Regions from separate parts of the Agrobacterium sp. CG160-95 genome, predicted to be linked through region 1. Evidence: predicted binding sites of a transcription regulator. Region 1 holds the regulator's gene; the other holds the start of a gene.
The links. Region 1 encodes LexA, which represses DNA repair genes until DNA is damaged. Its sites were predicted from a motif close to TGTTCNNNNTGTGTTCNG; they were not measured.
Positions count from the first base shown of each region.

Region 2: uvrA (excinuclease ABC subunit UvrA) is a predicted target of LexA. The motif match lies at 1,833-1,850, and genes of this name have one in related genera.

Region 1 is NZ_JBNWDU010000001.1:58,188-62,399, reverse strand. Features, by position in the region: gene ACQZ63_RS00340 (ComEC/Rec2 family competence protein) at 1-851, shown strand, start outside; gene ACQZ63_RS00335 (glutathione S-transferase family protein) at 868-1,551, opposite strand; gene lexA (transcriptional repressor LexA) at 1,992-2,714, opposite strand; gene ACQZ63_RS00325 (VOC family protein) at 2,926-3,807, shown strand; gene kdsA (3-deoxy-8-phosphooctulonate synthase) at 3,807-4,212, shown strand, end outside.
Region 2 is NZ_JBNWDU010000005.1:424,134-428,345, forward strand. Features, by position in the region: gene uvrA (excinuclease ABC subunit UvrA) at 1-1,699, opposite strand, end outside; gene ACQZ63_RS19455 (single-stranded DNA-binding protein) at 2,007-2,540, shown strand; gene ACQZ63_RS19460 (CBS domain-containing protein) at 2,607-3,755, opposite strand; gene ACQZ63_RS19465 (MarC family protein) at 3,879-4,212, opposite strand, start outside.

The DNA of each region.
Region 1 (4,212 bases):
GCATGGCACTCGTCATCGAGGTTGCAAACGAGGTGGCCTCCTGGGGCGGCAGCGCAGCGACGGGGCGTCCGCATGGCTGGTTTATCGGTTTGGCTTCGGTGGGTTTCCTGCTGCTGACATTGCTGCGCAGCCGGCTTGCACTTCTTGGCATCCCGTTTCTGCTCTTGGCCTTCGGCGTGTCGGCAGTTACGGCCTATCGTGATCTGCCGGATCTATTGATTCACGAGGACGGCGAATTGGTGGCACTCGTGGAGGATGGCAAGGTCTCAACCACAAAAGCCCGTCCGCAGGGCTTCGTTTACGGCCAGTGGCAAAGGGCGCTGCTGCTGCCGGAAAAAACCGTGCCGCCGGGTTTTATAAATGGCGAGAGCACGGCAAATACTGCTGGTTCTGCCTCGAGATCGAAACTGTCGCCGGAAGACATGGCTGTGGTGGTGCGCGAGATGACGGCGGCGCTCAAAGACGCCAAAGCTGGCGTCTTCACCTGCAGGAAAGACATATGGTGCGTAGCGAGCGCCGCGAGCGGAGAGTGGATTGTCGTTCTGGAAGATGGCCGCTTCGCCGGAAAAGCCTGCGATATTGCCGATATCGTCGTTGTTTCCCGCAGAACCTCTTTTTCTCAGTGCCGCTCGGGTGCACTCCTGCTCAGCCGTGACATCTTGCGGCGTCTCGGTTCCGTGGAAATAGATTTTGCTGACAAGAGGGAGGAGGGTGTGGCGAGCGGGCTGCGCGCCGCAATCGCCGGAACGGACAGGCCCTGGAGCCAGCACCGTTATTACGACTGGAAAAGCGGACGTTTCGACCGTGATCTGCCGCAGCCCATCATCCGGCTGCTGGCGGCGTCGCAATGACTGCCGCCAGCATGGATCATCGGGCCTTGGCGCGCAAATCTTCAGTCAATTCGCCGATCTCGCCAACTTCCTCTTCATGACCAGCGTCGCGCCAGCTCTCCTTCAAACCGGCCTCGTACCATTCTTGCATGGCAGGCAGGGCGAGCAGCCGGTCGCAATAGGCTTTCGCTGCTGGCGAAAGATCCGCGCTGCCATAGGTCTGGAAACGGAATGCAACCGGGCAGAAGAAAGCATCGACCGCCGTGAACTTTTGACCGGCAAGATATGGCCCGCCGAATTTTGTAAGACCCTCGCTCCACAACGCATCAATCCGCTTTATATCGGCCTTAAGTCCGGCATCGCCGCCCCTGGGTTTGACCCGAATGCCCACCGACATGGGATAGAGATTGCGCAGCGAGGAAAAGCCGGCATGCATCTCACTTGCGGCCGAACGCGACCATGCCCTCGCATGCTTGTCGCTTGCCCAGACGCTCTGGTGTCTTTCAGCAAGATATTCGACGATCGAAAGCGTTTCCCAAACCGTCATACCCTCGTCGACCAGGCAGGGCACCTTGCCCGTCGGCGAAAAGGAGGAGAAGGAGACGCCTTCGCCGAACGGAATGAGCTTTTCATCAAAGGCGATACCGAGCGTGCGCATCAATACCCACGGCCGCAGCGACCATGAAGAATAGTTCTTGTTGGCTATATAAAGATCGTACATGGCGTATCTCCCGGATATGACGCGTATTTCTACACCTGCCAAGCGTTCACGGAATATCGAAAATTATCCATGGCTCCCATAAACGCCGTTGATGAATGGTGATGTGGGGTCACTGAGAGCGCGCCTTGCGATAAGTCACCCTTTGGTGACCACTAAAACTGACTGCGCAACACGACAGAACAACGTCGCTAAAAAACAGCGGATGGGATCGCTTCGACAATTATAGCGAACAGCCCATTCGCCACCACGCCTGTAGCGAAACCGAAGCATCTTTATGGAGTAGGAACTCAGTTTAGAAAGGGCAACGCGCATAGGCTGAATGGCGCATATCCTCGTGCACCCGCAAAAGCACGCCACGTTTGGAAACAGCCAAACCCGATTATAGGCGCCATCTTCACGATGACGCCTATTGTAAAGTGAATACGTTCGGTTCGATAAGATCAATGGTAGCGGCGGATCAGCCCCACCAGCTTGCCCTGAATTTTCACCCGGTCGGGCCCGAAGATACGGGTCTCATAGGCTGGGTTTGCCGCCTCGAGCGCAATGGAGGCTCCCTTGCGGCGGAAGCGCTTCAGCGTGGCTTCCTCGTCATCCACCAGAGCCACAACGATGTCCCCGGGATTGGCGGTGTTGCCGTTGCGGATGATGACTGTGTCGCCGTCGAAAATGCCGGCCTCGATCATCGAATCACCCTTGACCTCAAGAGCGTAATGTTCGCCCGTGCCAAGCATGTCTACTGGCACGGCCACATCATGGGTGTTGTTCTGGATGGCGGAAATCGGCACGCCCGCAGCGATGCGGCCCATGACCGGCACGGTGACAGCCCCGCCCAGATCATTGGCCGGCGTCTTGGGGGCAGGGGCCGGTTCCGGCGTCTTGGGCTTGCCAAGGCTGCCTTCGATAACGCTCGGCGAAAAGCCGCGCTGCGGCCTTGCACCCGGCGTATAAGCCTCGGGCAGCTTGATGACTTCCAGCGCCCGGGCTCTATTCGGTAGCCGACGAATGAACCCGCGCTCTTCGAGAGCGGTTATCAGGCGGTGGATGCCGGATTTCGAAGCAAGATCGAGTGCGTCCTTCATTTCATCGAAGGAGGGCGGCACGCCGGACTCTTTCATTCGTTCATGAATGAAGAGAAGCAATTCCTGCTGTTTGCGCGTGAGCATGAGGAAAACACCCTTTAGAATCGTAGTGGAAGTCGCGAAACAAATACAGAACGAACACTATATGTTCCATATGTGTTCTGCAATCCCCTAAAATTTCGTGAAGGTGCCATCTGTTGCTGTGATGATTTGCCTCATAGCACGCAATTGTGCTTTTGTGCGGTCGAAACCGTCCCGGCATGCTCCGGGCGGAAGGCCGGCAGGATACATTTTCATGACGAAACCCTATAGCGTTGACCATCTCGTTTTGCCCGTGGAAGTCATAGGCGTCGCCGTGAAGCGCCTCGTCAGTCTTGGCTTTACGGTTGCGCCGGAGGCTCTGCATCCTTTCGGCACCCAAAATGCCTGCGTATTTTTCGCCGATGGCACCTATCTGGAGCCGCTCGCAATTGCTGATCCGGCTAAATATAATGCGTCAATAGAGAGGGGTGATGTGTTCACCGGCAGGGATGTGGCCTTCCGGCAACGGGACGGGCAGGAGGGTTTTTCGGCTCTTGTCGCCAGGACTGAAGACGCCTTGGTTGACCATGAGCGGTTTCGGGCAGCCGGCCTTTCGGCGGGCGATGTTTTCGAGTTTTCGCGGCCTGTTCGGATGTCGGATGGCTCGCAAGGCGAGGCGGCGTTCCGGCTGGCTTTTGCGGCAAGCGGAGCGGCCGCGGATTTCTTTTTGTTCAGTTGTCAACGGCTTCAAGCCCTTCCGGGCGATCGCACCATGCTGGAGCGCCACGCCAATGGTGTCACCGGCCTGAGTGAAATCGTCCTGTTTTCCGGCGGCAATATGAAGGTGGCGGGCCTGATCGAGACAGTGTTTGCCTGTGAAGGCAAATGGTCTCCGGGCGGTGATATGGTTTTCGCGACCGGCAATGCCAGCATCAGATTGACCGGAAAACCGCCTTTCGGCGGGCAGACCCTGAATGCTCAGGATGGCAACGAAGGCGGATTGCGCGGCGCGGGCATCGTCTTTTCGTCACACGATCTTGCCGTGACAGAGGCGGTGCTTGCTGCTAATGGCGTGTCCTGCGCAAAAGCGGACGGCCGTCTGGTGGTGCCCGCGGCACCCGGTCAGGGCGTTGCCTTCGCCTTCGAGGAAAAATGATGAGCGTTACGAACAATCTTAAAGTCACTGCCGGCGACGGCGCCAGCAAGGTTTCCTTCTCGAATACCGAGCGGTTTTCGCTGATTGCCGGTCCGTGCCAGATGGAAAGCCGCGAACATGCCTTCATGATCGCTGGCGTGCTGAAGGAGCTTTGCGACAAGCTGGGAATAGGGCTTGTCTACAAGTCTTCTTTCGACAAGGCGAACCGCACTTCGCTTTCCGGAAAACGCGGCATCGGCCTGGATAACGCGATGCAGGTTTTTGCCGATCTCAAAAAGGAATTCGGTTTTCCTGTTCTGACCGACATCCACACGGAAGAGCAATGCGCCATCGTTTCCGAGGTAGTGGACGTGCTGCAGATCCCGGCGTTCCTAAGCCGCCAGACCGATCTTCTCGTTGCTGCCG
Region 2 (4,212 bases), on a different contig from region 1:
CGACCACAATCACCGTATTGCCGATATCACGCAGATGTTTCAGCGTATCGAGCAGACGGGCATTGTCACGCTGATGCAGGCCGATGGACGGCTCATCCAGAACATAGAGAACGCCGGTGAGGCCGGAACCGATCTGCGAAGCAAGCCGGATGCGCTGGCTTTCTCCGCCGGAAAGCGTGCCGGAATTGCGTGACAGGCTGAGATAATCCAGCCCGACATCGTTGAGGAATCGCAGACGTTCGCGGATTTCCTTGAGGATGCGAACCGCGATCTCGTTCTGTTTGGCGTTCAGATTTTCCGGCAGCGTCTCGAACCAGTCGCGTGCCATACGGATCGACATCTGGGTGACTTCGCCGATGTGCATTCTGTTGATCTTGACGGCGAGCGCTTCCGGCTTCAGGCGATAGCCGGCGCAGGCCGGGCAGGGGGCCGCCGACATATAACGCTCGATTTCCTCGCGCGCCCAGGCGCTGTCGGTTTCTTTCCAGCGACGCTCCAGATTGGGAACGATGCCTTCGAAATTCTTCACCGTCTTGTAGGAGCGCGCGCCGTCCTGATAGTTGAACTCGATCTTGTCGTCAGTGCCCTGGAGAATGGCGTGCTGCGCCTCTTTCGAAAGGTCCGTCCATTTGCTCGACAGCTTGAAACCGAAGGCCTTGCCCAGCGCCTCCAGCGTCTGGTTGTAATAGGGGGAAGACGACTTGGCCCAGGGGGCGATCGCGCCATCCCGCAGGGTGCGTGCAGGTTCTGGCACGATCAGGTTTTCGTCCACCTTCTGCTGCGAGCCGAGACCGTCACAGGTGGGGCAGGCGCCGAAGGGATTGTTGAAGGAGAAAAGCCGGGGCTCGATTTCCGGGATGGTGAAGCCGGAGACCGGGCAGGCGAATTTTTCCGAAAACAGCATACGCTCGTGGGTCTCATTGAGCGATTTGTTTGCGGAGCCGCCAGCCGAGGTTTCTTCCGGCGGCAGGGGCTTGTCGGCAAATTCGGCCACTGCCAACCCGTCGGCGAGCTTGAGGCAGGTCTCGAGACTGTCGGCAAGGCGTGCTGCCATGTCCGGGCGCACGACGGCGCGGTCCACCACCACATCGATATCGTGTTTGTACTTCTTGTCGAGGACGGGAACGTCAGCGATCTCGTAGAACTGGCCATCCACCTTGACGCGCTGGAAGCCCTTCTTCATCAGTTCGGCGAGTTCCTTTTTATATTCGCCTTTGCGGCCGCGCACGATCGGCGCGAGAATATAAAGGCGCGTGCCTTCCTCGAAGGCAAGGATACGGTCGACCATCTGGCTGACCGTCTGGCTCTCGATCGGCAGGCCCGTCGCCGGCGAGTAGGGCACACCGACACGCGCAAACAGCAGGCGCATATAGTCGTAGATTTCCGTGACCGTGCCGACCGTAGAGCGCGGGTTCTTCGAGGTGGTTTTCTGCTCGATGGAAATCGCCGGAGAAAGCCCCTCGATGCGGTCTACATCCGGCTTCTGCATCATTTCGAGGAACTGGCGCGCATAGGCCGAGAGGCTCTCGACATAACGGCGCTGGCCCTCGGCATAGATTGTGTCGAAGGCGAGCGACGACTTGCCCGAGCCGGAGAGCCCGGTCATGACGATCAGCTTATTGCGCGGTAGATCCAGATCGATACCCTTGAGGTTATGCTCACGGGCACCACGGATGGAAATCGTCTTCAGTTCACTCATGATAAAGCTCGGACAAAATTAACAGGCCTGATGGCGGCGCGTCCTTATGTAGTGACGCAACCGGACGTGTCGAGGTTTATTCCCTATCGATCGATGGCTTTTCGGCTCACTTGACTCGAATTTCGTGATTTAATAGAACAAAAAAGGAACAAATTGCAAGTGCGAATATACTCTCTGAGAAAGTCGGGATTATTCGCTGTGGATTGTTCCCCGTTGCGGTGCCCTTTGCGGGCGGCGATGGTTATTGTGTGCGGGATTTTTTGAAATACAATTGCCGGTCACGATGGCTGGCGGACAGGATGACGAGATGGCTGGTAGCGTAAACAAGGTAATTCTGATTGGGAACGTTGGCGCCGATCCCGAAATTCGCCGGACGCAGGACGGCCGTCCGATCGCCAATCTGCGTATCGCCACCTCAGAGACGTGGCGGGACCGCAACAGCGGCGAGCGCAAGGAAAAGACAGAATGGCACACGGTCGTCGTTTTCAACGAAGGTCTGTGCAAGGTTGTCGAACAATATGTGAAAAAGGGCGCCAAGCTCTACATTGAAGGCCAGCTGCAGACGCGCAAGTGGCAGGACCAGACCGGTAACGACCGTTACTCCACCGAAGTGGTACTGCAGGGCTTCAACTCCACGCTGACGATGCTCGACGGTCGCGGCGAAGGTGGCGGCGGCAGCCGCAGCGGTGGCGACATCGGCGGTGGAGATTATGGCAGCGGCGGCGGTAACTACGGTGGCGGTTACGACCAGCAGCCGGCGGCCCGCGGCGGTGCCTCGCGTGGCGGCAGCCAGCCTTCCGGCGGCTTCTCCAGTGACATGGACGACGATATCCCGTTCTGATCGGAACCGTGATTGACGGGGCGGGGGCCGGTCGAAACCGGTTGCCCGCTTCAAGGTCGCGACGACCTATGCCGCGGCTTTGTCCGCCAGCATCGCAACCATGACATCGGACTGCGAAAGAATACCCACCATCTTGCCGTTGGCGTCGATCACCGGCAGGTAATGCAGCCCTTCCTCCGCAAAGCGGATGATTGCTTCCTCGATCGCCGTTTCCGGCTGCACGGTTCTAACAGGCGATGTCATGATATCCTTGACGGTATCGTTGGGTGCGCTTGTGCCTGAGAGAATAAGGCGCAGGCGCTGCAGGAAACCGATGGAAGGGCGGCCGTTTCTCCAGCTAGCCTTTTCAAGAAAATCCGTCTGAGTGACGATGCCGACGATTTCGGCCCTGTCGTTGGTCACGGGCAGCGCCTTGAAATGGTGGTTGTGCATCAGTGAATGAGCGTGGCGCAGGCTATCATCCGGGGCGACGCCGACCACATCGCGTGACATGACGCTGGCGCAATCGAGGTGGAGGGCGCGGCGGCGCCAGGAGCGCAATTCCGTCTTGCGCAAAATCATCTCCAGCACATCGCGATCAATATCGAGAACCTCGTCATATTCCTTCAGCACCTCGTCCAGATCGGCTGAGGAAAAGCCGATTTTCTGTATTGGCGTCGGGTCTGCCGTGCCGTGGCTGGCCTTTCCCAACCTCAGGCCGTGCGGATAGGCGCGGCCGGTGGCATTGTTATAAACGAGCGCGAGGATGAGAAGGATGAGCGAGTTTCCGGCGACCGGCCAGAGAATAAAGCCATAGCCGAGACTATGCACGGCGGGACCGCCGAGAACGGCCGTCAGCGCCACCGCGCCGCTTGGCGGGTGCAGGCAGCGCAGCGCCATCATGGCAGCAATGGCAAGGCTTATGGCAAGCGCGCTGGCAAGGAAAATATCCGGAACGAGTAGAGCCACCGTCACGCCCACGAAAGCCGACACGATGTTGCCGCAGAGGATCGACCAGGGCTGCGCAAGGGGGCTGGATGGCACGGCGAATAAAAGCACCGCCGAGGCGCCCATCGGCGCGATCATGGCGGGCAGGGTAGGGTCTAAGCGGAAAGCAAGGCTGCCCAGAAGTCCGGTCAGCGAAATGCCGACGAAGGCGCCCGCCGCCGCGCGCAGCCTTTCCCGGTTACTGACGGGAGCGGCATCCGGGATGAGGCGGCGCAGCGTGGATCGCATGGAGAGAGCTTTCTGGTGCGGAAAAAAGACGCGCGTCTTTTAACCGAGGCAGGAGCCGGATTCAAAGGGCGGATTTTTCGCAAATCCGGCCGTTTGCGGCATTTTGTTGTGAACCGATGGTCGTCAGAATGCGAAGGCCGATTTTATGCCGTCCACTACGAACTGCACGGAAAGCGCGGCAAGAAGGACGCCGAGCAGCCTTGTCAGAATCGCGCGGCCGGTATTGCCGAGAAAACGGTCCATGCGTTCCGAGACGATCAGGGTGGCGTAGACGAGGGCCATGGCGAAGGCGAGGATGAGAATAAGCACGACCATTTCGAGCGTCGTCTTCATCGTTCCCGCCAGGAGCACGGTCGCGGAAATGGCGCCAGGCCCGGCGATCAACGGCAAGGCGAGCGGAAAGACCGCCAGATTGTGCAGATGGTCCTTGGTGATGGCGATCTCCGAGGTCTTTTCC